DNA from 2 places in the Thiomonas sp. DCM-2 genome. Region 1 is predicted to be linked to the other one. Evidence: riboswitches for the same ligand, from Rfam matches in the RefSeq annotation. Region 1 holds a riboswitch; the other holds the start of a gene.
The links. A riboswitch is a leader RNA that binds a small molecule or an ion and turns the genes downstream of it on or off. The one in region 1 is predicted to bind S-adenosylhomocysteine.
Positions count from the first base shown of each region.

Region 1 (14,539 bases):
AGCGACATGCCTGCGCAGCCGGACCGGTTTGTCTGGGTGGGGCTGTACGAGCCGGACGCCGCCCTGCTGGCGCAGGGGCCGGGGTACGCGCGGCACGCTCAAGCGGCTGTACGCCATGCAGCGCGAGCTGACCCGGCTGCGGCTGGCAGTGGCGCCGCTGCAGGACGTGCTGGCGCAATTGCAGCGCCTGCCCGGTGAGCTGATGCCCCAGGCCGTGCGGCCCTATTTCCGCGACGTCAATGACCATGCCAATCGCATCAACGACACGGTGGGTGCGCTGCGCGAAACGCTGTCGGCGGCGATGAATGTCTCGGTGTCGCTCGTGACTCTGGGGCAGAACGAGGTGGTCAAGCGGATTGCTGGCTGGGCTGCGCTGCTGGCCGTGCCCACGCTGCTCACCGGCTGGTTCGGCATGAACTTCCGCCACATGCCCGAGCTGGATCTGCCCTGGGCCTATCCGGCACTCATCGTCTTCACCGTGGGGCTGTGCGGTGGGCTGTATGACTGGCTCAAGCGCTCGCGCTGGCTGTAGCCCTTCGATTGCACCTTTTGCGGATTTCCACCCATGCCTGACATTCACCACTTCACCCTGTTCCTGCTCTCGGGCCTGTTGCTCAACATGACGCCAGGGGCGGACATGCTGTTCATCGTGTCGCGCAGTGCGCAGCAGGGCGCGCGGGCGGGGGCCATGGCGGCGCTGGGCGTGGGGGCGGGCTGCCTGGTGCATGTCACTGCGGCGGCCGTGGGACTGTCGGCGTTGATTGCGGCATCCGATCTGGCGTTCAGTGTGGTGAAGTGGCTGGGCGCGGCGTATCTGGTGTGGCTGGGCATGGGGCTGCTGGGTGCGCGGCCGCAGACGCCTCCATTGGCCTCGGCGCGCCTGCCCGCTGCAACCTCGCGGGCGGTGTTCTGGCAAGGTGTGCTGACCAATGTCCTGAATCCGAAAATCGTGCTGTTCTTCCTGGCCTTTCTGCCGCAGTTCGTCGGTGCATCGACGAGTGGGCAGGGCTGGGCGTTTCTCCTGCTCGGGGTGGTGTTCACCGTGAATGGCACCCTGTTCAACCTGGGCGTGGCCTGGGTGGCGGCGCGGGCGCGTGGACACATGGCGGGCGTGGGACGCATGCAGCGCCTGGCGCATTGGGTGCGACGGCTGACGGGTGTTGTGTTTGTCGGTCTGGGGCTGCGCCTGGCTTTGGCGTCCCGGGTGTAGGGCGGGCTCGGGCAGGGCTGTTTCAAAACCAAGTTTGTGCGGGCATTTCATCGGCAGACGCGCGCGGGGCGCGAACCGATAGAATGCACGACTTCCCGAGGAGCGTTGCAACGCATGGGTGGCGGTTTTTGGCCCCACCCGTCGCCAGGCTCGGGACTTTGATCGCAGGTGGCCCGCTGAAAGTCGCGGCCGCTTTCCTTCAACGGCGCTCACCCAACCCGTGCCGGGCGCGGGATGCGGTGCGCATCCGTTCCCGGCCACTTTGTTCGGAGTGTGTATGAACGCTGTGGTCGATTTGAAAAATTCCCCTGATTATGTGATTGCCGACATCGGCCTGGCCGACTGGGGCCGACGCGAGATCGCCATTGCCGAGAGCGAAATGCCCGCGCTGATGGCCATCCGCAACGAATACGCGGCCAGCCAGCCGCTGCGCGGCGCGCGCATCACCGGCAGCCTGCACATGACCATCCAGACCGCGGTGCTGATCGAAACCCTGCAGGCGCTGGGCGCGCAGGTGCGCTGGGCCTCGTGCAACATCTTCTCCACGCAGGATCACGCCGCTGCGGCGATTGCCGCCAACGGCACGCCGGTGTTCGCGGTCAAGGGCGAGTCGCTCGAGGACTACTGGCACTACACCCACCGCATTTTCGAGTGGACGGATGGTGGCTACTCGAACATGATCCTCGACGACGGCGGCGACGCCACGCTGCTGCTGCATCTGGGTGCGCGGGCCGAGGCCGATGCTGCGGTGCTCAACCACCCCACCAGCGAGGAAGAGGGCGTGTTGTTTGCCGCGATCAAGGCCAAGCTGGCGACCTCGCCCAAGTGGTACTCCACCCGGCTTGCGCACATCAAGGGCGTGACCGAGGAGACCACCACTGGCGTGCATCGCCTCTACCAGATGCACCAGCGCGGCGAGCTCAAGTTCCCGGCGATCAATGTCAACGACTCGGTCACCAAGAGCAAGTTCGACAATCTCTACGGCTGCCGCGAGTCGCTGGTGGACGGCATCAAGCGTGCGACCGACGTGATGGTGGCGGGCAAGATCGCCGTGGTTGCGGGCTATGGCGACGTGGGCAAGGGCTCGGCGCAGGCGCTGCGTGCGCTCTCGGCCCAGGTGTGGGTGACCGAGATCGATCCGATCTGCGCGCTGCAGGCGGCGATGGAAGGCTACCGCGTGGTGACCATGGACTATGCCTGTGAGCATGCGGACATTTTCGTCACCGCCACTGGCAACTACCACGTCATCACCCACGACCACATGGCCCGCATGAAGAACCAGGCCATCGTCTGCAACATCGGCCACTTCGACAACGAGATCGACGTCGCGGGCATCGAGAAGTATCAGTGGGAGGAAATCAAGCCGCAGGTCGATCATGTCATCTTTCCCGATGGCAAGCGCATCATCCTGCTGGCCAAGGGCCGTCTGGTGAACCTGGGCTGCGGCACCGGCCATCCGAGCTATGTGATGAGCTCCAGCTTCGCCAACCAGACCCTGGCGCAGATCGAGCTGTTCACCAAGACGGATGACTATCCCGTGGGCGTGTACACCCTGCCCAAGCACCTCGACGAGCATGTCGCGCGGCTGCAGCTCACCACCCTCAACGCGCAGCTCACCACCCTGAGCGACCAGCAGGCTGCCTACATCAATGTGCCCAAGGACGGTCCCTACAAGCCCGCCCACTACCGGTACTGATGCATGGCCTCGTCACAACCGGTCAGTCTGAGCTTCGAGTTCTTCCCGCCCAAGACGCCCGAGGGCGCGGACAAGCTGCGGGCGGTGCGGCAGCGTCTGTACGCGCGTCGGCCCGAGTTCTGCTCCGTCACCTTCGGCGCGGGGGGATCCACGCAGGAGGGCACGCTGCAGACGGTCCGCGAGATCCTCGCCGAGGGCATGGATGCCGCGCCGCACCTGTCGTGCATCGGCGCCAGCCGTGCGTCGGTGCGCGGGCATCTGCAGGCGTTCCGCGCCGCGGGGGTCAAGCGCATCGTCGCGCTGCGTGGCGATCTGCCGTCGGGCTACGGCATCGGCGGCGAGTTTCACCATGCCCGCGATCTGGTGGCGTTCATCCGTGACGAGATGGGCGGCGCGATTCACATCGAAGTGGCGGCCTACCCCGAGATGCATCCGCAGGCCAGAAGCCCGCAGGACGATCTGCAGCACTTTGCCGACAAGGTGCGCGCCGGGGCCGACTCGGCGATCACGCAATATTTCTATACCGCGGCGGCCTATCGCCGCTTTGTTGACGACGTGCGTGCGCTGGGTCTGGATGTGCCGGTGGTGCCGGGCATCATGCCCATCACCAATTCCAGCCAGTTGCTGCGTTTTTCCGAGGTGTGCGGCGCCGAGATTCCGCGCTGGATCCGGCTGCGGCTGCAGAGCTATGGCGACGACCGCGAATCCATCCGCGCGTTTGGCCGCGAGGTGGTCGCCAGCCTGTGCGAGGAACTCATCGCCGACGGTGCGCCAGGGCTGCATTTCTACACCCTGAACCAGGCCGAGCCGACGCTGGCGGTGCTCGACGATCTGGGACGTCAAGCAGCCTGACGCGGCCCGCTGGCGGCATGCAGCAGCAGTGCCGCCAGCGCGAAGCCCGCGCCTGCTGCGGTCACGGCGGCCCAGCCGCCCGCAGTCCAGGCATGACTGGCGACGAACGAGCCGAGCGAGCCGCCGATGAAATACAGCGTCATGTACACCGCGTTGATGCGGCTGCGCGCCGCTGCGTCCAGCGCATAGATGCGCGTCTGGTTGGCGATCTGGCTGCCCTGCACCCCGGCATCGAGCAGCAGTACCCCGGCGATCAGCCACCACAACCCGTGCGCCCCCGGCGCGAACACCGCCCAGGACAGCAGGGTCAACGTCAGCGCTGCAAACAGCACCCGGCGCGGCCCACCCGGCCTGTCGGAATGTCGGCCAGAGAGCGGCGCGACCAGCGCGCCCATGATGCCCAGAATGCCGAAGGCACCCACCACCGCCGGGCCGAACCCATAGGCCGGACTTTGCAGCAAGGGCGTCAGCCCCACCCAGAACACGCTGAAGCTGGCAAAGAACAGCCCGCCGGTGATCCCGGCAAGACGCAGATCGCGGTGCAATGTGAACTGTTGCAGCGTGGAGCGCAGCAGTGTGGCGTAGCGCTGGCCCGCAGCGCCTTCGTCCACCGGCAGCCGCGGCAGCACGCGCCACAGCATGATCCACATGCCGATGTTCACCAGCGTGGCAAACACATAGACCGCTTGCCAGTTCAGCAGTGCGGCAATGCCACCGGCGAGCACCCGCCCGCCCAGAATGCCCACCAGCAGGCCGCTCATCACCAGACCGATGGCCTTGCCGCGCGACTGCGGCGGCGCCAGGTGCGCGACCATCGGAATGATCTGCTGCGCAATGCTGGAAAGCATGCCGATGGCGAACGACGCCGCCGCCAGCAACAGCACACTGGGCGCCAGCGCAGCGCCCAGCAGCGCGGGGACGAGCAGCGCGGCCATGATCAGAATGACCTGATGGCGCGCATGGCGGTCGCCCAGCGGCCCCAGCAGCAGCAGCCCGGCGGCATAGCCGATCTGCGTGGCCGACGGCACCGCGGCCACGCCAGCCACCGTGGTGTGGAAATGCTGCGCAAACTGCTCGAGCAGCGGTTGGGCGTAATAGATGTTGGCAACCGAGATTCCGCACGCCAGGGCCATGAAACCGATGAAATGGCGCGACATGGGCGGATGCGCGGCGGATGGAAGGGCAGAAACCGAGGTGTTGGCAGACATGGTGAAATTCTTTTGCAGCCGCGTATTGTCGCGGTGCATCAATCTGGCTGCTTGCTGGGGGACTTCACACCGGTCAGGGTGGCCCTACACTGCAAATTCCTCGATCTCTCAGTGCCTGTCTGAACATGCCCCAAGTTCTCGATTCCGCGGTTCACGCCGCCCTTCAAACCCTGCTGGACCCGCAGACCGGCCGCTCGCTGGTGGCGGAAAAGGCCATCAAAAATCTGCGCGTGGACGGCGGCGACGTCTCGCTGGAGGTCGAACTCGGCTATCCCGCGCGCAGCCTGCACGCCGAGCTCCAAAGGCAGGTGATTGCCGCGCTGCGCGCCGTGCCCGGGGTGCAGAACGTGTCGGTGGCGGTGCGCAGCCATGTGGTGTCCCATGCGGTGCAGCGCGGCCTGAAGCCGCTGCCCGAAGTGAAGAACATCATCGCCGTGGCGTCTGGTAAGGGCGGGGTGGGCAAGAGCACCACCGCGGCCAATCTGGCGCTGGCGCTGGCGGCCGAAGGCGCACGCGTCGGCCTGCTTGATGCTGATATCTACGGCCCGTCGCAGCCGATGATGATGGGCGTCTCGGGTCAGCCGCAAAGCCGCGACGGCCAGACCATGGAGCCGCTGGAAAATTACGGCGTGCAGATCATGTCGATCGGCTTTCTGATCGAGGCCGACAACCCCATGATCTGGCGCGGCCCGATGGCCACGCAGGCGCTCGAACAACTGCTGCGCCAGACCGCGTGGCAGGATCTGGACTATCTCATCGTCGACATGCCGCCGGGCACCGGAGACATCCAGTTGACGCTGAGCCAGCGCGTGCCGCTGACCGGCGCGGTCATCGTCACCACGCCGCAGGACATCGCGCTGCTCGATGCGCGCAAGGGGTTGAAAATGTTCGAGAAGGTCGGCGTGCCGATACTCGGCATCGTCGAGAACATGGCGATGCACGTGTGCTCGCACTGCGGTCAAGTCGAGCACATTTTCGGCGAGGGCGGCGGGCAGCGCATGAGCGCCGAATACGGGGTGGGCTACCTCGGCGGTCTGCCGCTGGACATCCGCATCCGCGAACAGGCCGACGGCGGGCGTCCGACCGTCGTGGCCGATCCCGACAGCGCGGTCGCGCAGAGCTACAAGGCCATCGCCCGCGCGGTTGCCGTGAAGGTGGCGCAGCAGGGCCGCGACTACACCGCCAAGTTCCCGACCATCAGCGTGCAGAACAGCTGAGCCGCGCAGCGGGTCGAGCCATGTCTGCAACGGGTCGCTGGCAATTCTGGATCGACCGCGGCGGCACGTTCACCGACATCGTCGCGCGTCGCCCCGATGGCGCGCTGCTCACGCACAAGCTGCTGTCGGAAAACCCCGAGCAATACCGCGACGCCGCGGTTGCCGGCATCCGGCAGCTGCTCGGGCTGCCGCCCGGTGCAAGAATCACCCCGCAGCAGGTGGAGTGCGTGCGCATGGGCACGACGGTGGCGACCAATGCGCTGCTCGAGCGCAAAGGCGAGCCGCTGGTGCTGGTCACCACGCGTGGGTTTCGCGATGCGCTGCGCATCGCGTACCAAAACCGCCCGCGGCTGTTCGACCGGCGCATCGTGCTGCCCGAGCTGCTCTACAGCCGGGTGATCGAGGCGCAGGAGCGCGTCGCCGCCGACGGCACGGTGCTGCAGCCGCTGGACTGTGCTGCGCTGCGCGCCGCGCTGCAACAGGCGTTCGACGCCGGGCTGCGCGCGGCGGCGATCGTGTTCCTGCACGGCTGGCGCAATCCTGCGCACGAGGCGCAGGCGGCGGAGATCGCGCGTGCGATCGGCTACACGCAGATCAGCACCTCGCACCAGACCAGCCGGCTGATCAAGTTCGTCTCGCGCGGCGACACCACGGTGGTCGATGCCTACCTCTCGCCCATCCTGCGGCGCTATGTCGAGCAGGTGGCCGCCGAAATGCCGGGAGTGCCGCTGCTGTTCATGCAGTCCAGCGGCGGGCTGACCGAGGCGGGCGGATTTCGCGGCAAGGACGCGGTGCTCTCCGGTCCGGCAGGCGGCATCGTCGGCATGGCGCGCACCGCGCAGGCCGCGGGCCATTCCCGGGTCATCGGCTTCGACATGGGCGGCACCTCGACCGATGTGTCGCATTTCGACGGCCGCTTCGAGCGCGTGTTCGACACCGAGGTGGCCGGGGTGCGGCTGCGCGCGCCCATGTTGCACATCCACACCGTCGCCGCCGGCGGCAGCTCGATCCTGCATTTCGACGGCGCGCGGCTGCGCGTCGGCCCCGATTCGGCCGGCGCCAATCCCGGCCCGGCGTGCTACCGCCGCGGCGGGCCGCTGACCATCACCGATGCAAATGTGCTGCTCGGGCGCATCCGGCCCGAGCACTTTCCCGCAGTGTTCGGCCCGCAGGCCGATCAGCCGCTCGATCTGGAGACGGTGCGCGCCCGGTTTGCGCAACTGGCTGCGCGCATCGCCATTGATACCGGGCTGCCGCAAACCCCGGAAGGGGTGGCCGAAGGCTATCTGGCGATTGCGGTGCAGGCCATGGCGGGTGCGATCAAGCGCATTTCTCTGGCGCGCGGGCATGACGTGACGCGCTACACCCTGCAATGTTTCGGCGGTGCCGGGGCGCAACATGCCTGCGCCGTGGCCGAGGCGCTGGGCATGGAGCGCGTGTTCATCCACCGCTACGCCGGAGTGCTGTCGGCCTATGGCATGGGGCTGGCCGAGCAGACCGCGATGCAGCAGCGCAGTGTGGAAGCGCCGCTGGACGATGCGCTGCTGCCCCGCCTGCTGGCCTTGCGCGATGCGCTGGCTGCGCATGTCACGCAGGAACTGCGGGCGCAGGAGGTGCCCGCAGACGCCATTCGCCTGCAGGTCAAGGTGCTGCTGCGGTATGAGGGCAGCGATGCAGCACTTCCCGTGGCGCTTGCCGATGCACCGTCCATGCGCGCCGCGTTCGAGCAGACCTATCTGCAGCGTTACGCGCACCACATGCCCGAGCGTGGCCTGGTGGTGGATGCCCTGCTGGTGGAGGCCGCGGGCGGTGGCGAGCCGGTCCTGCAGGAGCCACAGCACACGCCCATCACGGGAGAGATGCCGCGATGTGCCGTGCTGCCTGTCTTCATCGACGGGAGCTGGCAAGAGGCGGCGCTGGTGCAACGGGCCGACTGCCTGCCTGGCCAGCAGATCGACGGCCCGGCCATTCTCACCGAGACCCATACCACTCTGTTCATTGCGCCCGGCTGGCGCGCAGGCATCACCGCAGCCGGGCATGTGGAACTGCAGCGGCTGGCCGCGCAGGCCCGCGCGCGCGACGACACCACCACGGTCGATCCGGTGCGGCTGGAGCTGTTCAACAACCTGTTCATGCACATTGCCGAACAGATGGGGGTGCAGCTGCAGAACACCGCGGTGTCGGTCAACATCAAGGAGCGGCTGGATTTTTCCTGCGCGCTGTTCGACAGCGAGGGGCAGTTGATCGCCAACGCGCCACATGTGCCGGTGCATCTGGGGTCGATGGGAGAAAGCATCCAGACCGTGATCCGCCAAAACCGCGCTGCGATGCGGCCCGGCGACGTGTTCCTGCTCAACGACCCCTACCACGGCGGCACGCACCTGCCCGACATCACCGTGGTGACCCCAGTGTTCGACCGCGCGGGCGCGCAGGTGCTGTTCTATGTCGGTTCGCGCGGTCACCATGCCGATATCGGCGGCATCACGCCGGGTTCCATGTCGCCGTTCTCGCGCCGCATCGACGAGGAAGGCGTGGTGATCGACAACTTCAAGCTGGTCGACGCCGGTCGGCTGCGTGAGGCCGAACTGCGCGCGCTGCTGCAAGGCGGCCCCTGGCCCGCCCGCAATCCGCAGCAGAACCTGGCCGACCTGAAGGCGCAGATCGCAGCCAACCAGATTGGCGTTCAGGAACTGCAACGCCTGGTGATGGATCATGGCCTCGGCGTTGTCCAGGCCTACATGCGCCATGTGCAGGACAACGCCGAAGCCGCGGTACGCCGGGTGATCGGCGCGCTGCACGATGGGCGCTTCAGCCTCGAACTCGACACCGGCGCACGCATCTGCGTGGCCATCCGTGTAGACCCTGCTGCGCGCAGCGCCGTCATCGACTTCACCGGCACCTCGCCGCAGCAGCCGGACAACCTCAATGCGCCCAGGGCCGTGACCGTCGCTGCGGTGCTGTATGTGTTCCGCTGTCTGGTGGATGACGACATTCCGCTCAACGCCGGGTGTCTGAAGCCGCTGCAGCTCATCATTCCCGAGGGCTCGATGCTGGCGCCGCGCCCGCCCGCTGCCGTGGTGGCCGGCAATGTGGAGGTCAGCATGTGCGTGACCAATGCGCTGTTCGGCGCGCTGGGGGTGCAGGCCGCCAGCCAGTGCACCATGAACAATTTCACCTTCGGCAACGCGCAGCATCAGTACTACGAAACCATCGCCGGTGGATCGGGCGCGGGCGGCGTGTTCGATGCCCAGGGCCAGCAAATCGGCGGCTTCGACGGGACTTCGGTGGTGCAGAACCACATGACCAACTCGCGCCTGACCGACCCCGAGGTGCTGGAATGGCGCTATCCGGTGCGGTTGGACAGCTTTGCAATCCGCACCGGATCGGGCGGGGCGGGGCGCTGGCGCGGTGGTGACGGCGGTGTGCGCCGCATCCGCTTTCTCGCGCCGATGACCGCGGCCATCCTGTCCAACGGACGGCGCGTGGGCGCGTTCGGGCTGCATGGCGGTGCCTCCGGCGCGGTGGGCATCAACCGCGTGGAGCGCGCCGACGGCACGTGCGAAACCCTGCCCGCATCAGCCAGCGTGGAACTGCGGGCGGGCGATGTGTTTGTCATCGAAACGCCGGGTGGCGGCGGGTATGGTTGAAGCATGGAAACACCCGCACTGGTCACACTCACCCTCAACCCCTGCGTGGACGTCAGCTACGACATCACCCAGCTGATCGAGGATCAGAAAGTCCACGCCAACGCCAACCGGCTCGATCCGGGTGGCAACGGCATCAATGTGGCACGCGCGCTCAAGCGCCTGCAGATGCCCGCGGTGGCCTGCACGGTGCTGGGCGGGGAGATCGGCGATCTGTTCACACGGCTGGTGACCGGGGAGATCGAGCAGCTTCACGCCGTGCGCATTGCTGGCGAGACACGCATCAACGTCACCCTGCAGCAGCAACAGCCGCGGGCGCAGTTCGAGGTCAGCGGCATCGGTCCAACGCTCGACGCCAGCACGCTGCAGCACATCACCGACACCGTGCTGCGGCTGACCGGCGACGGGTTTGCCGTGCTCACCGGCTCGCGCATGCCCGGCGTGCCGACCGACTTCTACGCGCAGCTGATCCGCAGGCTGCAGGTCCAGGGTGCGCGCACCGTGATCGATGCGCAGGGGGACATGCTGGCGCAGGCGGTTGCCTCGCGGCCCTTTCTGATCAAGCCCAACCGCGTCGAACTCGAACAACTGCTGCAGCAAACCTTGCCCGACAGGCAGGCCGTCATCGCGGCAGCGCAGTCTGTCTGCGCGCGCGGGGTGCGCTGGGTCTGCGTGTCCCTGGGCGGCGAGGGGGCCGTGCTGGTGAGTGCCACCGAGGTCTACGTGGGCGAGGCCCCTGTCGTGCCTGTGGTCTCCACCGTGGGCGCTGGTGATTCGATGGTCGCCGGCCTGCTCAGTGGTTTTTCGCGTGGAGAGGCACCGGCCAATGCGCTGCGCCTCGCCCTGGCCTGCGGCAGCGGCACCGCGGCGCAGCCAGGCACCGAACTGTTCGACCCGGCCGCGCTGCCGGAACTGCTGGAACGGGCGCAGGTTGCGGTGGTCGCCGCGCCGGCTGCAACGCGGTTCAGCGCTTGATCGCCCGCCACCCAATGTCGCGGCGGTACTGCATGCCGTCGAACTGAATCGTGCTGATCGCCTCGTAGGCGCGCTGCTGTGCGATGCGCGGCGAGTCGCCCAGCGCGGTGACCGCCAGGACCCGACCGCCGGAGGTGCGCAGCACGCCTTGTTCATCGAGCGTGGTGCCTGCGTGAAAGGTGATGCAGTCGGGCGCTTCGGGCGGAATGCCGGTGATGACATCCCCCTTGCGCGGGCTCTCGGGGTAACCGTGGGCGGCGAGCACCACGCCGAGGGCCGTGCGGCGGTCCCACTCCAGTTCCACCTGGTCAAGCTGGCCGGCAATCGCCTTTTCGAACACCACGGAAAGATCGCTCTTGAGCCGGGCCATGATGGGCTGGGTTTCGGGGTCACCCATGCGGCAGTTGAATTCAAGCGTCCTGGCGCGTCCCTGGGCGTCGATCATCAGCCCGGCGTAGAGAAATCCTGTGAAGGGAATGCCATCGGCCGCCATGCCCTTGACCGTGGGCTGGATGATCTCGCGCATCACCCGCGCATGGACCTCCGGCGTGACCACGGGCGCCGGGGAATAGGCGCCCATGCCGCCGGTATTGGGGCCGTTGTCGCCGTCGAGCAGACGCTTGTGATCCTGGCTGGAGGCCAGCGCGAGGACGTGCTGGCCGTCCACCATGACGATGAAGCTGGCTTCCTCGCCCTGCAGGAACTCTTCGATGACCACGCGTGCGCGGCCCGCGTTGTGCTGCACCCCGTAGCGGTTGGCCTGCAGCATGTCGTCGATCGCGGCATGGGCTTCGTCCGCAGTCTGCGCCACGACCACGCCCTTGCCCGCGGCCAGCCCATCGGCCTTGACCACGATGGGCGCGCCGTGCTGATCGACATAGGCATGCGCCTGCGCCGCATCCTCGAACGTGGCGTAGGCCGCGGTGGGAATGTGATGCCGCGCCATGAAGTTCTTGGAGAAGGCCTTGGAGCTTTCCAGTTGTGCGGCGGCGCGGGTGGGGCCGAAGATCTTCAGCCCGCGGGCGCGAAACCCGTCGACGATGCCCGCCGCCAGCGGTGCCTCGGGACCAACCACGGTATAGGCGATCTTTTCGCGCACGCAGAACGCAGCCAGCTCTTCCGCATTGGCCACCTGCAGGTTCTCCAGCCGGGTGTCGAGCGCGGTGCCGCCGTTGCCCGGCGCAACATAGACCGACTGCACCCGGGGCGACTGCGCCAGCTTCCAGGCGATGGCGTGCTCGCGTCCGCCAGAGCCGATGACGAGGAGTTTCATGGTGTGTGCGCCGGTTCAGCCGAACACGGCGTTGTGATGGACCTCTTGCACATCGTCGAGGTCTTCCAGCGCGTCGATGAGTTTCTGCATTTTTTCGGCGTCGTCCCCGGCAAGTTCCACCGTGTTGTCGGCGCGCATGGTGATGGCGGCCAGTTCCGCCTGCAGGCCAGCGGCGTCGAGCGCGGCCCGCACAGCCTCGAACTGCGACGGTGGAGTGAGCACCTCGATGGCGCCGTCGTCGTCGGTGATCACGTCGTCCGCGCCGGCCTCGAGTGCGACTTCCATCACCTTGTCCTCGGACGTGCCGGGGGCGAACACCAGTTGCCCGCAATGCCGGAACTGGAACGCCACCGAGCCTTCGGTGCCCAGATTGCCGCCATGCTTGGACAGCGCGTGGCGCACTTCGGCTACGGTGCGCACGCGGTTGTCGGTGAGACAGTCGATGATGAGTGCCGCCCCGCCCACGCCATAGCCCTCGTAGCGGATTTCCTCATAGTGCACGCCTTCGAGCGCGCCGGTGGCCTTGTCGATGTTTTTCTTCACCGTGTCGGCCGGCATGTTGGCTGCCTTGGCCTTGTCAACGGCCAGGCGCAGGCGCGGATTGGCGCCGGGATCGCCACCGCCCAACCGGGCAGCAGCGGAGATTTCACGGATGATCTTGGTCCAGACCTTGCCGCGTTTTTCGTCCTGACGGCCTTTGCGGTGCTGGATGTTGGCCCATTTGGAATGTCCGGCCATGGTGGTGCGATGCTCCTGGGTGGCGCCCTGACCGCCGCGTCGCGGCCGGGCATTTGGATAGACTGCCCATTCTACTTTCGCGCCATGCGCCCGACCCTCCTCACACCAAGGCTGCCGCCATGTCCGACCCCATTCTCATCGCCCAGCATGGCCAGGTGCAGTGCCATTTGCTGCCGCGCCTGTCCAACCGTCACGGTCTCATCACCGGCGCCACCGGCACCGGCAAGACAGTGAGTCTGCAGGTGCTTGCCGAGGCGTTTTCGCGCATCGGCACCCCGGTGTTCATGGCCGACGTGAAGGGCGACCTGACCGGCCTGTCGCAGCCGGGCAGCCTGAGTCCCAAGCTGGCCGAACGACTCAAGAGCCTCGGTCTGCCCGAGCCGGTGTTCGGCGGCTGCCCTGTCACGCTGTGGGATGTGTTCGGCGAGCAGGGCCACCCGGTGCGCGCCACCATCTCCGACATGGGCCCGCTGCTGCTCGCGCGCCTGCTGCAGCTCAACGAGACGCAGACCGGGGTGCTCAACCTGGTGTTCAAGATTGCCGACGACAACGGCCTGCTGCTGCTCGACATGAAAGACCTGCGCGCCATGCTGCAGGAAGTGGGCGACAACGCCGCGAGCTTCACCACCGAATACGGCAACATCAGCGTCGCCAGCATCGGCGCGATCCAGCGCGGGCTGCTGCAACTTGAAAGCCAGGGCGCCGACAGGTTCTTCGGCGAGCCCATGCTCAATATCGACGACCTGATGCAGACCGACGGCAGCGGCCGCGGCATGGTCAACATCCTCGCCGCCGACAGGCTCTACCAGGCACCGCGCCTGTACGCGACTTTTTTGCTGTGGCTGCTGTCCGAGCTGTTCGAGCGCCTGCCCGAGATCGGTGACCCGGAAAAGCCGAAGCTGGTGTTCTTTTTCGACGAGGCGCATCTGCTGTTCAACGACGCGCCCAAGCCGCTGCTGGAAAAGATCGAGCAGGTCGTGCGCCTCATCCGCTCCAAGGGCGTGGGCGTGTTTTTTGTCACGCAAAACCCGCTGGACATCCCGGACACCGTGCTCGGGCAACTGGGCAACCGCATCCAGCACGCGCTGCGCGCCTTCACCCCGCGCGACCAGAAGGCGGTGAAAACCGCTGCCGACACCATGCGCCCGAACCCTGGGCTGGACGTGGCACAGGCAATCACCGAACTGGCCGTGGGCGAGGCGCTGGTGTCGCTGCTCGACGACAAGGGCCGACCGACGCCGACCGAGCGGGTGTGGATGCTGGCGCCCGGCAGCCGCATCGGACCGATCACGCCGGAGGAACGCAAGGCACTGATGCAGGGCTCGCTGGTCGCCGGGGTGTATGAAAAGACGGTGGATCGCGAATCGGCCTACGAATTGCTCAAGGGCCGGGTAGAGGCCACGCCGGAGTCTGCTGCGCCCGCACCAGGGGCTGACACTCCGGCAGGTTCAGGCGGCGGGCTGCTCGATTCGCTCGGCCAGGGACTTGGCGGACTGGCGCGGGGCTCGGGCCGCAAGGACTCTCTGCTCGAAACACTGGCCAAGTCGGCCGCCCGCACCATCGGCAGCACGGTGGGCCGCGAAATCATTCGCGGCGTGCTGGGCGGTCTGCTGGGTGGCAGCAAGCGGCGCTGAGCCGCTGCTGCGGGGTTGTCTCAGCGATCGTCCCAATCGCGCCGGTCGCGGTGGCCCCAGCCGTGGTCATGCCGCCAATGGTCGCGGTCCCA
Region 1 is NZ_CM165962.1:1,071,372-1,085,910, forward strand. It holds gene AC1ZQA_RS05200 (hypothetical protein) at 1-198, shown strand, start outside; gene AC1ZQA_RS05205 (CorA family divalent cation transporter) at 116-532, shown strand; gene AC1ZQA_RS05210 (LysE family translocator) at 566-1,210, shown strand; S-adenosyl-L-homocysteine riboswitch at 1,302-1,428, shown strand; gene ahcY (adenosylhomocysteinase) at 1,488-2,906, shown strand; gene metF (methylenetetrahydrofolate reductase [NAD(P)H]) at 2,910-3,758, shown strand; gene AC1ZQA_RS05225 (MFS transporter) at 3,746-4,966, opposite strand; gene apbC (iron-sulfur cluster carrier protein ApbC) at 5,092-6,183, shown strand; gene AC1ZQA_RS05235 (hydantoinase B/oxoprolinase family protein) at 6,204-9,830, shown strand; gene AC1ZQA_RS05240 (1-phosphofructokinase family hexose kinase) at 9,834-10,802, shown strand; gene purD (phosphoribosylamine--glycine ligase) at 10,792-12,075, opposite strand; gene AC1ZQA_RS05250 (YebC/PmpR family DNA-binding transcriptional regulator) at 12,091-12,813, opposite strand; gene AC1ZQA_RS05255 (helicase HerA-like C-terminal domain-containing protein) at 12,933-14,447, shown strand; gene AC1ZQA_RS05260 (glutelin) at 14,468-14,539, opposite strand, start outside.

Region 2 (14,539 bases), 760 kb from region 1:
TGCTCAAGGTGCTGGAGGATGGCCTGCTCGATGCCCAACTGCCCCGCATCCGCGCCTTGTATCGTGCCCAGCGCGACGCCATGCTTTCCGCCCTGTCCCGCCACATGCCCGAGGGAGTGCACTGGGACGTGCCGCAAGGCGGCATGTTTCTCTGGCTGCGCCTGCCCGAAGGCGCAGATGCCACCGCGCTGCTGCCGCTGGCGCTGCAACGCCAGGTGGCCTACGTGCCGGGCACGGCGTTCTACGCCACGGCGCCAGCGCCGCGCAACACCCTGCGTCTGTCTTACGCCACCGCAACGCCGCAGCAGATCGACACCGCAATCGCACGGTTGGGCGAACTGTTTGCTGCTGCGCGGGACGCAAGCGCGCGCAGCGACCCGGCTCTGGCCCTCTGAAACGACAAACCCGCCAGCGGCGGGTTTGTCGTCAACCGTGGTCAGGCGATCAAAGCTCTTCGCGGAAACTGTCGTGGCAGGACTTGCAGGTCTTGGCGGTCTCGCCGAACACCACCTTGATCTCGTCGAGCTTGCCGGTCTTGGCTGCGGCCACCAGCTTGGGCGTCATGTCCTGCAGCTTGTTGGCGTCGGCCTTGAACTTGTCCATCTCTTTCCAGATCGCCGGCTTGGCATGCGAGTTCGGCAGGTCGGTGCCCGGGCCGAACGCCTGCCACGGCAGGTGCGACATCATCGCGACGATCTCGGCGTTTTCCACCGCGGCCTTGGCATCGAACGGCGCCTTGCCCTGCACCATGGCACCCAGGCGCGCGAAGCTGGTGCCCATGATGACGAACGCGGACTGGCGATACTGCACCGCCTTTTCCGGCTTGGCGAACTGCGCATACGCCGGCACTGCGGCCAGAATGCCGCAGGCGAGCACGGCGGCAATGATCTTCTTCGGGTGAAGCGTGGCTGGGTTCATCGACAAACTCCTTGCTGGGATGGATGGATGGAGGGGCGCATTCTGCCCGGCGGGGGCCGAATGGCGCGTGCAGTGTAAGAAAAAGTACGGGCCGCTGCAGAACCCCTGCATGCGCAGCGCCACGGTGGACAAGGCAACAAAACGACAGGGCAAATGCAAAAAAATGCCGCGCGCACGGCGGTCAGCGGCGCGCACGGCTTAATATGCGCAGGATTGAGTTCGATCCTCCGGCGATGTAGCGCCGATCGGGGCGCAGGAATGCAGGTCCGGGAGGTCTGGATCAGCTCAATATTTCAGCGGGCATGGAGCTTCCAGGCCCGCCTCCATGACAACGGTACATCCGCGCTGTTTGTGGCCGGCCCCAGGCCGGACGACAAGCAAGCGGAACAAAAGCTCAACTTCTCGGAGTGCACTCAATATGGCCACTGCAAAACCTGCGGCAAAAAAAGCGACCGCCGCCAAAACAACCCGTCAACCCAGCGCGGCATTCATGAAGCCACTCACGCCGTCGGCGCATCTGGCCGCCGTGGTGGGCGCCACCCCGCTGCCGCGCACCGAAGTGGTGAAAAAGCTGTGGGAATACATCAAGAAGCACAAGCTGCAGGACGCGGCGAACAAGCGCATGATCAACGCCGACGCCAAGCTCAAGCCGATTTTTCTCAAGGATCAGGTCAGCATGTTCGAGATGACCAAGCTGGTCAGCGCGCACCTGAAATAAGGCAACGCTGCTGTGATGCGGCCGCGGGCTGACACCGCCCGCCGCCCCGGGCCCGGCCATGCCGGGCTTTTTCATTGCACCCTCTCACCATGCAGATCAAGCCGCTTCCTGCACGCCATCTGGCCCGCGTGCTCCTTCTCGGTGCGCTCCTCGGTGCCGCCTGCGTCCTGCCCGCTCAGACGCGCGCGCCGCAAGCCACAGCGCTGGCGCAGGGCGCCGCGGTGTCGAGCGCTTTTTCGCCCTCCGGCGATGCGCTGGCACTGGTGATCCAGGCCATCGACCAGGCGCACAGCAGCATTCACATGGCAGCCTATCTGCTCACTTCGTCCGATGTGGCACGGGCGCTGGTGCAGGCGAAGAAGCGCGGTGTCAGGGTGCAGGTGCTGCTGGACTGGAAAGGCAATCTGGATGAGGACGCCCGCTACGCCCGGCATGCGATCGGCATTCTGCGCAATGGCGATATCGCAGTGCGCAGCATCGACGCCTATGCCATCTTTCACGACAAATACATGGTGATCGACCGCCGCACGGTGCAGACCGGCAGCTTCAACTACACCTACGCCGCCGCGCATCGCAATGCGGAAAACGTGCTGGTGGTGTGGAACGCACCCGAGCTGGCCGCGCGCTACCTGGCCGACTGGCAGCGGAACTGGGACCTGGGGCGCCCTGTCCAGTTGCCCTACTGAAGGTGCGCGGCGCCCGATGTCCTGAATTGCCGTGTCGGGCGCAGGGTAGGCGCGACATCAGGTTCGCACGGCCTAAAATTTGGCTCTATCGGCATTGCGCCGTTTCAATCCACACCCATGAAATCTCTGTCCAAATCGCTCATCGCCGCCGTGGTGCTGGCCGTTGTCGCCATCGGTGGCTATCTTGGCTGGTCCGCGCTGGATCAGAAGCCGGTGGCGCCCAACGCCAGCTTCAGCCTGCTCGACGGCAAGTCGGTCGATCTGTCCGCCTATCGCGGCAAGGTGCTGCTGGTGAACTTCTGGGCAACGAGCTGCACCACCTGCGTCGGTGAGATGCCGGAACTGGTCAAGACCTACGACCAGCTCAATCCCAAGGGTTTCGACCTGGTTGCAGTGGCCATGAGCTACGACAACCCGTCCTTCGTGCGCAATTTCGTGCAGCAGCGCCAACTGCCGTTCACGGTCGCGTTCGATGCCAGCGGCCAGACGGCCAAGGCGTTCAAGGATGTGCGCCTGACGCCCACGAGTTTTCTCATCGACAAGTCGGGGCATATCGTCAAGCAGTACGTCGGTACGCCCGATTTTGCCGAACTGCACCAGCTCATCGACAACCTGCTGGCGCAAAAGGCCTGACGCGCGCGGCCAGCGCTCAAGTGTCGGGCTGGGCGCGCTTGGCCTGCGAGAAATGCAGCTTGAGATAGTCCAGCCACAGGCGCAGGCGCAGCGGCTGGTGCTTGCGCTGGGTGAATACCGCGAATATGCCGTTGGGCGGCGCGGCGTACTCTTCGAGCAGAGCCACCAGTTTGCCCTCTTTCAGGCTGTTGCCCACTTCCCAGTAGGAACGCCAGGCGATGCCCCGGCCTTCCAGGCACCATTGGTGCAGCACCGCGCCGTCGGTGCAGTCCATGCGGCCGTTGACCCGGATGTGCATGACCTCGCCCCCGGACTGGAACATCCAGCCGCGCGGCTGGCTCCCCACTGACGAATACGCCAGACAGTTGTGGCGAGACAGATCGGCCGGCGTCGCCGGAGTGCCGTGCTGCTGCAGATAACCTGGGGCCGCCACACACACCCGACGGTTGTCCGCCAGCCGCAGGCTGACCAGCGAGGAGTCGGCCAGGTCGCCCACGCGCACGGCGCAGTCGTAGCCTTCGTTGACCAGATCGACCAGGCGGTCGGTCAGATCGAGCGACAGCGTGACCTCGGGATGCAGATCGAGAAAGCCGGGAATCAGCGGCGCGACGTGACGGCGGCCAAACCCGGCAGGCGCGGTGATGCGCAGATGTCCGCTGGCCTTCACCCCGCCGGCACTCACGCTGGCTTCCGCGTTCTGCAGATCGGCCAGAAGGCGCTGGCAATTCTCCAGAAAGGCGCTGCCCTCATCGGTCAGACTGATGCGGCGGGTGGTGCGCAGCAGCAACTTCACGCCCAGCCGCGCCTCCAGCGCATCGATGCGGCGGCCGATGATGGCCGGCGCCACCCCCTCGGCATGCGCAGCAGCCGTGAGGCTGCCCTTGGTCGCCACCGCAACGAAGGTCTCCAACTGTTTGAGTTTGTCCATCTTGACCGGAAATGGCATCTGGGAAAGTCATCAATCTTAGGCAACACTGAACAAGCCCCTGGTGCGCCGCGCATCCGGTCTGCAGGCGGTCTGCTGTGTTGCACATCTTCGTCATCGCTTGGGCTATGGCTGCGGTGTGCGCCTTGCATCCCATCCCGCAGACCGGCGCGCACCATCACAAGGACTTATTCAGTATTGCCCCACATGCTTTCGCCGCGACCCGATGGCTTGATGTCGCACTGCAGCATAAACTGTGGGCATCCCACAAAGATGGGCGTTTGCCAGCGCGCCACGCAACCCGTTGCACCGCTGACGACGCAAGCCTGCCACTCACATTCACGGAGATCGCCAAATGACTACCTCTTCCGCCCCGTCGGGCGTCACGCTGACCGCCCCGCTGCAACCGGGCTTTGACCGCATTCTCACCCCGCAGGCGCTGGCCTTCGTCGCCAAGCTGCACCGCGCCTTCGAGCCGCGCCGCCAGCAGCTGCTGGCCGCACGCGCGGCGCGCACCAAGCGGCTCGACGCCGGGGAAAAGCCCGACTTCCTGCCCGAAACCCGCGCGGTGCGCGAAGGCGACTGGACCATCGCCCCGCTGCCAACTGCCTTGCAGCGCCGCCGGGTGGAGATCACCGGCCCGGTCGACCGCAAGATGATCATCAACGCCTTCAACTCGGGCGCCGACAGCTATATGGCCGACTTCGAGGACGCGAACACCCCGAACTGGGACAACCAGATCCAGGGGCAGATCAATCTGTTCGAGGCCATCCGCCGCACCATTCGCCTGGAGACGGGCGGCAAGACCTACGCACTCAACGACACCATCGCCACGCTGCAGGTGCGCCCGCGCGGCTGGCATCTGGACGAAAAGCATGTGCTGGTGGACGGCCAGCGCGTCAGCGGCGGGCTGTTCGACTTCGGGCTGTTCTTCTTTCACAACGCGCACGAACTGCGCGCGCGAGGCGCCGGGCCGTATTTCTACCTGCCCAAGATGGAAAGCCATCTGGAGGCGCGGCTGTGGAACGATGTGTTCGTGCTGGCGCAGCAGGAACTGGGCCTGCCGCAGGGCAGCATCAAGGCCACGGTGCTGGTGGAGACCATTCTCGCCGCGTTCGAAATGGACGAAATTCTCTACGAGCTGCGCGAGCACAGTGCCGGCCTGAACGCCGGGCGCTGGGACTACATCTTCAGCGCCATCAAGAAGTTCAAGCACGACCGCAACTTCTGCCTGGCCGACCGCAGCCAGATCACCATGACCGTGCCGTTCATGCGCGCCTACGCGCTGCTGCTGCTCAAGACCTGCCACAAGCGGCGCGCACCGGCGATCGGCGGCATGAGCGCGCTGATTCCGATCAAGAACGACCCCGAGAAAAACGCCAAGGCAATGGAAGGCATCCGCCTGGACAAGCGCCGCGACGCCACCGACGGCTACGACGGCGGCTGGGTCGCGCACCCCGGCCTGGTGCAGGTGGCGATGGAGGAATTCGTCGCGGTGCTGGGCGACCGGCCGAACCAGATCGACAAGACGCGCGAGGATGTGACCGTGACCGCCGCAAACCTGCTCGACTTCCAGCCCGAGCAGCCCATCACCGAGGCGGGCCTGCGCAACAACATCAACGTCGGCATCCATTACCTCGGCGCGTGGCTTGCGGGCAGCGGCGCCGTGCCGATCCACAACCTCATGGAAGACGCCGCCACCGCCGAAATCTCGCGCAGCCAGGTGTGGCAGTGGATTCAGAGCCCCAAGGGCGTGCTGGCCGATGGCCGCAAGGTGACTGCCGAACTGGTACGCGGCCTCATTCCGGAAGAACTGGCCAGGGTGAAAGCCACCGGCGCCGAGGGTCAGTTCGACAAGGCCGCCCGCATTTTCGAGCAGATGGCCACCGGCGACACCTTCACCGATTTCCTCACCCTGCCGCTGTACGAGGAACTCGGCTGAGCCACATCAAGCCCCAGCGCGAAAGCCGCCTTCGGGCGGCTTTTTTGCGTGCGATGGATTCACGACCCAAACACGGCAAGTCATCATGCCTGGCGCGTTCACCACCATCCAATGGCAGCCGCTGTCCGTGGCGCTGCAGCAGCTGCTGTTCGCGCTGGCTTGGATGGCAGTGACAGGCCTGTTGACGACCTCACGGCGCAGCGCGCGGGCCTGGGCGGTGTTTTGCGGCATCGGCGCGGCATCGCTCACGCTGCTGGCGCTGCGCGGCCATGTGCCGGATGTACTGCGCGACACCATGGCGGATGTGGCAATGGTCGCCTCTGCGCTTGCCGCCTGGCGGGCCAGCACGCAGTTTTTCGATGGGGCAAACCGCGACCAGGAACAGGCCGTGCTGCTGATCCTGGTCGCCGCCGCCGCGCTGGCATTGGGCACCAGCCCGGCGACCATGTCGCACACATGGGCGGCGAGGAGTTCCTGCTGTTTCTGCCGCAGACCGAGCTGGCCCTGGCGCAAGCCATCGCCGAGCGCCTGCGCCAGCACATCGCCACCTGGACACCGGAGCCGGAGCATCAGTCGGTCACCGTCAGCATCGGGGTGGCCCAGGCCAGCGCCGAGGATCAGGCGTTCGACGATCTGCTGATCCGCGCCGACCGCGCGCTCTACGCCGCCAAGGCCGCCGGGCGCAACCGGGTGCATGTCGCGCAAACCGCCTTTGCCGAGCTCGGCAACCTGTCCACGGCCTGAGCGCTGAAGCAGCAAACGCACGCACTGCGGGCAATGCCAGCACGGTTGACACGTGTTTGCAGCCAGCCGCTGCAAGACCGAGGCGCAGCGGCATAGTATGTGCGCCTCCCACAAGAGCCTGCCCGACGTGTTGCATCACCACGGCAAGCCATACCTCAGCCCTGAACATTGTTCCCATGAGCGCCTTGCTTGAAATCCCAGCCCCCACCCTGCTGCGCGCCGATTTTTCCCGCGCCGAAGTCGTGGACACCAACACCCTGCCCTGGGTGGATTCGCCCGCAGCGGGCGTGCAGCGCAAATTGATCGAGCGCGACGGCGGCGAGGCGGCGCGTGCCACCTCGATCGTGCGCTACGCCCCGGGTGCCCGGTTTGCCGCGCACAACCATCCCCTGGGCGAGGAAATCCTGGTGCTCGCCGGCACCTTTGCCGACGAGCACGGCGTTTACCCGGCGGGCACGTATCTGAAGAACCCACCGGGCTCCAGCCACGCGCCGTTCACCGAACGCGGCTGCACCTTGCTGGTGAAACTGCGCCACATGCAGCCAGACGATCGCCAGCGTGTGGCGATCAACACCCACCAGATGCCGTGGATACCCGGACTGGTGCAGGGCCTGAGCGTCAAGCCCTTGTCCGACTTTGCCGGCGAACACGCAGCGCTGGTGCAATGGGCGCCCGGCACCGTGTTCACCTCGCACCGTCACTGGGGCGGAGAAGAAATCTACGTGATCGAAGGCATCTTCGAGGATGAGCACGGACGCTACCCCGCAGGCACCTGGATGCGCAGCCCGCACCTCAGCCAGCACGCCCCCTTCAGTAGCCAGGGCTGCACCATCTTCGTCAAGGTCGGCCATCTGCCCGAACAGGGCTGAAACCAATCGGCAGCGCGGTCTGTTGCATACTTGCGCGCATGACTGCACACCGACACCTCCCTGCCCACCTTCACGCCGCGCAAGACGCGCTGCTGCACGCCGAAGCCCTGTGCGCCGCCCGGGGTGTGCGTCTCACCCCGCTGCGGCGCCGGGTGCTGGAGCTGGTGCAGTCGCGCACCGAGGCGGTCAAGGCCTACGACCTGCTCGCCCAGCTCTCCACCGAGGATCACGCCGCCAAGCCGCCGACGGTGTATCGCGCACTCGACTTTCTGCTGGAACAGGGATTGGTACACCGGGTGGACAGTCTCAACGCCTTTGTCGGCTGCAACCACCCGGACACACCGCATGCGGCGCACCTGCTGCTGTGCACGCAATGCGGGCGGGTGCAGGAGCTGCACAGCGACGCCCTCGACGTCGCCATCGCGCAGGCCGTGGGCGCCACCGGCTTTGTCACCCATCATGCCCGGCTGGAAGTGCAGGGGCTGTGCGCGGGCTGCGCCGCCAAGGCAGGTCAGACCGACTGAGCGCGCAGCGTCAGCCTGCGGGCTTGAGGGTGTAAAGCCGCACCAGCGTCAGCCCCAGACCGAGCAAGGCGCCCAGGGTCAGCCAAAGCCGCAGTTGCAGGAACCACGCGGGCCACGGCAACTGCTTGCGCAGCATGACATCCACGCCATATGCCACGGCCAGACCGATGAACAGCCCGGTCATGCCGTACACCCAGTTCGATGCCCAGGTCATGCGCCAGGCCCACAGCGGCAGCACCACGCCCCAGCTCAGCAGCAGCCAGGGGCGCTGTACCTGCCCCTCGGGCAGCACAAATGCCGCCCCCCAGTACAGCGCGCCGAGAAACGCCAGAATGACTGCCGCGTATTGCGCCTGGATCACCACCACGGCGGTCAGCGAGGTTTCGGGCGCAATCCAGACAGCCAGCCCCAGCGCGATGAAGGGAATCAGCCCGGCAAGGCCAAGCGCGTAGGCGGGAAATTTCATCGAGAGGTCTCCAGTGCATGCAGGGCGAGGTGAACTGAGAGAATTGTCGCCGACCCCGCCGTGCGCACTGCTGCGCGCGCGCAAACCAGCGCGTCAAACCCCGGCTGCATGCGCCTGCTGGTCCGCGTGATAGCTGCTGCGCACCAGAGCGCCGACCGCCGCATGGGTGAAGCCCATCGCGCGCGCCTCGCGCTCGAACAGGGCAAACGTATCGGGGTGCACATAGCGCGCCACCGGCAGGTGGTGGCCGGTGGGCGCGAGGTACTGGCCGATGGTGAGCATGTCGATGTCATGGGCACGCATGTCGCGCATCACCGCGAGAATCTCGTCGTCGGTTTCGCCCAGCCCGACCATCAGCCCGCTCTTGGTCGGGATGCCGGGATGGCGCGCCTTGAAGTCGGCCAGCAGCTTGAGCGAATGCGCATAGTCGGCACCCGGACGGGCCTGTTTGTACAGGCGCGGCACGGTCTCGAGGTTGTGGTTCATCACATCTGGCAGGCCGGCAGCGAAAATGTCCAGCGCCTTGTCCAGACGACCACGAAAGTCGGGCACGAGCACCTCGATCTGCGTGCCGGGCGACTGCGCGCGGGTGGCCTGGATGCAGTCGACAAAATGCTGCGCGCCGCCATCGCGCAGGTCGTCGCGGTCCACGCTGGTGATGACCACGTAGCGCAGTTTCATCGCAGCAATGGCACGGGCCAGATTGGTGGGCTCGTCGGGGTCGAGCGGGTCGGGCCGGCCGTGGCCGACGTCGCAGAACGGACAGCGCCGGGTGCATTTGTCGCCCATGATCATGAAGGTCGCCGTGCCCTTGCCGAAACATTCGCCGATGTTGGGGCAGCTCGCCTCCTCGCACACGGTCACCAGCCTGTGTTCGCGCAGCAGCCCCTTGATGGCATAGAACTGCGACGAGGGCGCGGCCGCCTTCACCCGAATCCACTCTGGCTTGCGCAGCGGCGCGTGCTCGGCGACGATCTTGATCGGAATGCGCGCGGTCTTGGCCTGCCCTTTCTGTTTGATCGTGGGGTCGGTGTGCAGGGGGGTGGGCGGGGTCATGGCAGCATGAAAAAACGCAATCAGACCGTCATGGTAGGCGCGACGGCAGATGCCTGCCAGATCGCACCGAATTCCTCGGCGAAGGCCGCTGCCACCTGCTGGGTTGTCGCCTGCGCGCCCAGGCTGGCCATGTCGATGGTGCGCAGCCCCGGATAGCCGCAGGGGTTGATCCAATCGAACGGCGTCAGGTCCATCGCCACATTGATCGCCACGCCGTGGTAGGTGCAGCCCCCGCGCACCTTCAGCCCGAGCGCGGAAATCTTCTCTCCGCTGGCCAGATAGATGCCGGGCGCACCCGATCGTCGCTGCCCGGCGATGTCCCACCGCGCCAGCGTGCGGATCACCGCCTCCTCGATGCGCTGTACGGTTTCGCGCACCATCCAGCGGTGACGGCGGATGTCGAGCAACAGATAGATCACCGCCTGCCCCGGCCCGTGATAGGTCACCTGCCCGCCGCGGTCGGTCTGCACCACCGGCACCGCATGCGGTACCAGCACATGCTCGGGCCTGCCGGCCTGTCCCAGCGTGAACACCGGCGGATGCTCCACACCCCAGAGCTGGTCGGGCGTTGCGGGCGTGCGCGCTTCGGTGAACGCGCGCATGGCGTCCCAGGTGGGCGCATAGTCCTGAACACCCAGCCATTGCAGGACGGGTGCTGCGTCGGCGCTGGCGTTCGGGTTCATGCTAAGGTGAGCCTGTGTTGCGGCACGAAAATAGGTATCCCAGGGAGACAACCGAAGACCGGGTGAAAAACCGGCTTCGAAAGACAGCAATTGTCCTGCATCCGCATGCGTTTCACGTCAACAGATTCCACCACCCGCATTCGCACCGTGCACCAGATCCGCGTGTTTCTGCGCGCCTGGGCGCGTGATCCGATGGGCGTCGCCGCCGTGCTGCCGTCCGGTCGGCAGCTCAGCCAGAAAATGCTCAAGCCGCTGTCGCTGCTGCCGGACACCAACCCGGCGACGCAGCGCGTCATCGAACTCGGCGCCGGCACCGGCGCGTTCACCCGCGCGCTGATCGACCATGGCCTGCACGCGCGCAATCTGCTGGTGGTCGAGCGCGACGCCGCGTTGCACGGCCTGCTGTGCCAGCGCTTCCCCGGCCTGCAGGTGATCCGGGCCGATGCCTGCGCGCTGCGCACCGCGGCACAGGCGTCGGGCTATCTGCAGGAGGGACCGGCGGACGCGGTGATCAGCGGCCTTGGGTTGCTGTCGATGCCGCGCGCCACCCAGCGCGCCATTCTGACGGAGGCCTTTGCCGTGCTGCGGCCCGGCGGCTGTTTCGTGCAGTTCACCTATGGTCATGCCAGCCCGGTGTCACGGGCCCTGCGCGACGACCTGGGGCTGCATGTGCGCCGAGCGGGGCTGGCCTGGCGCAACGCGCCACCCGCCTCGGTTTTCGTTTACCAGCGTGCTTTTACAGCCCCTCACACCTGCCAGGCGCCGGACCCGACACAATAGCGGCGCGTCGATGCCGCCATGCGGCGGGCGGCGATGGATTGGAGAAACGCGCCGTGGCTGGATTTTTTGTCTCCCTCATCATCTACCCCTTCGCCGTGTATGGCCTGCGGCGGTTTTTCACCGAGCGCCTGGGCATGGAGAGCCATATCGGGTTTCTGGTCTTCCTGCTCGCCAGTGTGGTGAGCTGGCTGGCCGCAGAGGCCGTGGGGCGGCTGTAACAGCGCAGTCAATCCGCGAGGGGGTCGGACGGATCGGCCGGGTCCGCCAGTTGACTCGGCGAGAAACCCGACTTCGGCCCCAGCATCTGCGAGCGGATGGCCGGGTGCATGGCACTGACCAGACGCGACATGGAGCTGAGCTTGTTCGAGGTATCGCGCAGGTGCTCGGCCAGACGGCTGGCAATGCCCAGCGCCAGCCGCGCCGCCGCTGCGGGGTGCTGCTCCACCAGTTGCTCCAGCGCCTGGCGGCTGAGTTCCGCCAGCGCCACGTCGGAATAGGCCACGCAACTTGCGCTGCGCGGCGCGTCGAGCAGCACGCCCATTTCACCGAACATCTGCCCGGCCTTGGCAATCGACACCACCAGGCTGTCGCCCTGGTGCTGCGGCGCCTTTTCCACGCTGACCTCGCCGTAGAGCAGCATCAGGATGGTGCCATCGTGCGTGTCGTCGTCCTGCTGGATGAAGCGCGTGCCCGCCTGCACCCAGCGCACCTGCATCAGGTTGGCGATGAGCACGGCATCTTCCGCGCTCAGACGATGCCCCGGCTGGCGCAGCAGCAGTTGCGCGATGCGCGGCGCCCAGGTGGCGTGGTCGGTGCGGATGGGAGAACGTCGGTCAGGCATGGTCGAAAAAGGCGTAGCGCGCTCATGGTAGGCCTGTCGGCACGGTGACGCGCCGATCTTTACAATAGGTGCTTCCAAGGAGCGTTGCAGCATCGATTGCGGGGTCACCCGCTGGTGCCAGGCTTGGGGGAATCAACGGCGCTCACCCAGACGCCCGCCTGCACGGCGCGCAAGGCCCTGCCAGACCCCACTCCGAGAAAATCCCCATGCCCGCCGACGCCACGCATTCCGCCCCGCCTCCCCTGCAACTCTCCGGGCTGGAGCCACTGTCGATTGGCCCTGGCTCGCTGTTCGTCAATATCGGCGAGCGCACCAATGTCACCGGCTCCAAGGCCTTCGCCCGCATGGTGCTGGCTGGAGAGTTCGACAAGGCGCTTGCCGTGGCACGGCAGCAGGTGGAAAACGGCGCGCAGATCATCGATGTGAACATGGACGAAGCCATGCTCGACAGCAAGGCGGCGATGGTGCGGTTTCTCAACCTCATGGCATCCGAGCCCGACATCGCCCGCGTGCCGGTGATGATCGACAGCTCGAAGTGGAGCGTGATCGAGGCCGGGTTGCGCTGCGTGCAGGGCAAGCCGGTGGTGAACTCCATTTCCATGAAGGAAGGCGAGGCTGAGTTCATCCGCCAGGCCAGGCTGCTGCGGCGCTATGGCGCGGCCACGGTGGTCATGGCCTTCGACGAGCAGGGACAGGCCGATACCTTTCAGCGCAAGATCGAGATCTGCGAACGCGCCTACCGCCTGCTGGTCGATCGGGTGGGGTTTCCGCCGGAAGACATCATCTTCGATCCAAACATTTTCGCCATTGCCACCGGCATCGAGGAGCACAACAACTACGCAGTCGATTTCATCAACGCCACGCGCTGGATCAAGCAGAACCTGCCCGGCGCCAAGGTGTCTGGCGGCGTGTCGAATGTGAGCTTCTCCTTCCGCGGCAACGAGCCGGTGCGCGAGGCCATCCATACCGTGTTCCTGTATCACGCCATTCAGGCCGGCATGGACATGGGCATTGTCAACGCGGGGCAGATGGGGGTGTACGACGATCTCGACCCCACGCTGCGCGAGCGCGTGGAAGACGTGGTGCTCAACCGCCGACCGGACGCCACCGAACGCCTGCTGGAAGTGGCCGAAACCGTCAGGGGCGCCGCCAAGGACGACACCGCGCGGCTGGCCTGGCGCGAACTGCCGGTGCGCCAGCGGCTCTCGCATGCGCTGGTGCACGGCATCACCGATTTCATCATCGACGACACCGAGGAAGTCTGGCAGGCCATGCGCGCCGAAGGCGGGCGGCCGCTGCATGTCATCGAAGGCCCGCTGATGGACGGCATGAACGTGGTCGGCGATCTGTTCGGCGCGGGCAAGATGTTCCTGCCGCAGGTGGTGAAAAGTGCGCGGGTGATGAAGCAGGCGGTGGCACATCTGCTGCCGTACATCGAGGCCGAGAAGCTGGAAATGCAGGCAGCGGGCTGCGATGTGCGCGCCAAGGGCAAGATCGTCATCGCCACGGTGAAGGGCGACGTGCACGACATCGGCAAGAACATCGTCACCGTGGTGCTTCAGTGCAACAACTTCGAAGTGGTGAACATGGGTGTGATGGTGCCTGCGAAGGACATTCTCGCCAAGGCGCGCGAGGAAGGTGCGGACATCATCGGTCTGTCCGGCCTCATCACCCCCAGCCTCGAGGAGATGCAGCACGTGGCCGCTGAGATGCAGCGCGACGACTACTTCCGCAGCCGCAAGATGCCGCTGCTCATCGGCGGCGCCACCACCAGCCGGGTGCACACCGCGGTGAAGATCGCGCCGCATTACGACGGCCCGGTGGTCTATGTGCCCGACGCCTCGCGCAGCGTGGGCGTGGCGCAGAACCTGCTCTCCGATCAGGCCGCGGCCTTCATTGCCGAGATCGAGGCCGATTATGTGAAGGTGCGCGAACTGCATGCCAACAAGCGCGTCACGCCGCTGGTGTCACTGCAACAGGCGCGCGCGAACAAGGCCCGCATCGACTGGTCGGCCTACACCCCGCCGGTGCCCAAGTTCATCGGCCGCCGCGTGTTCCGCAACTACGACCTGGCCGAGATTGCCGCCAGCATCGACTGGGCGCCGTTCTTCCAGACCTGGGATCTGGCGGGCAAGTTTCCCGACATCCTCACCGACGACATCGTGGGCGAGTCCGCACGCCGCGTCTACAGCGACGCGCAGCGCATGCTCAAGCGGCTGATCGAGGGCCGCTGGCTCACGGCCAATGCCGTCATCGGCCTGTGGCCTGCCAACAGCGTGAACGACGACGATATCGCGCTCTACACCGACGAGAGCCGCAGCACCGAACTGATGGTGTGGCATGGCCTGCGCCAGCAGACCGAGCGCCCCGTGGTCGACGGCGTGCCCCGCCCCAACCGCGCGCTGGCCGACTTCATCGCACCCAAGGGCGTGGCACCAGACTACCTCGGCGTGTTCGCCGTGACCGCGGGTCTGGGCGTGGAAGCCAAGGAAAAGGCCTTTCTCGCCGACCTCGACGACTATTCCGCCATCATGCTCAAGTCGCTGGCCGACCGGCTGGCCGAAGCACTGGCCGAACGGATGCACCAGCGCGTGCGCACCGAATTCTGGGCCTACGCGCCGGACGAATCGCTCGGCACGGCCGAGCTGATCGCCGAAAAATATCGCGGCATTCGCCCGGCGCCGGGCTATCCGGCCTGCCCCGAGCATTCGGTCAAGGGCGAGATGTTCCGCGTGCTGCAGGCGCAGGACATCG
Region 2 is NZ_CM165962.1:314,647-329,185, reverse strand. It holds gene AC1ZQA_RS01645 (aminotransferase-like domain-containing protein) at 1-395, shown strand, start outside; gene AC1ZQA_RS01640 (c-type cytochrome) at 445-918, opposite strand; gene AC1ZQA_RS01635 (SWIB/MDM2 domain-containing protein) at 1,337-1,636, shown strand; gene AC1ZQA_RS01630 (phospholipase D family nuclease) at 1,726-2,322, shown strand; gene AC1ZQA_RS01625 (peroxiredoxin family protein) at 2,440-2,955, shown strand; gene AC1ZQA_RS01620 (LysR family transcriptional regulator) at 2,972-3,883, opposite strand; gene aceB (malate synthase A) at 4,236-5,822, shown strand; gene AC1ZQA_RS01610 (hypothetical protein) at 5,829-6,269, opposite strand; gene AC1ZQA_RS01605 (GGDEF domain-containing protein) at 6,279-6,566, shown strand; gene AC1ZQA_RS01600 (cupin domain-containing protein) at 6,743-7,435, shown strand; gene AC1ZQA_RS01595 (transcriptional repressor) at 7,474-7,959, shown strand; gene AC1ZQA_RS01590 (DUF3429 domain-containing protein) at 7,970-8,425, opposite strand; gene lipA (lipoyl synthase) at 8,519-9,481, opposite strand; gene lipB (lipoyl(octanoyl) transferase LipB) at 9,502-10,164, opposite strand; gene AC1ZQA_RS01575 (class I SAM-dependent methyltransferase) at 10,270-10,944, shown strand; gene AC1ZQA_RS01570 (hypothetical protein) at 10,998-11,162, shown strand; gene AC1ZQA_RS01565 (Crp/Fnr family transcriptional regulator) at 11,171-11,785, opposite strand; S-adenosyl-L-homocysteine riboswitch at 11,856-11,936, shown strand; gene metH (methionine synthase) at 11,992-14,539, shown strand, end outside.
Region 2: it holds a riboswitch for S-adenosylhomocysteine, as region 1 does, so the genes downstream of both, metH (methionine synthase) here and ahcY (adenosylhomocysteinase) in region 1, are expected to answer to the same signal.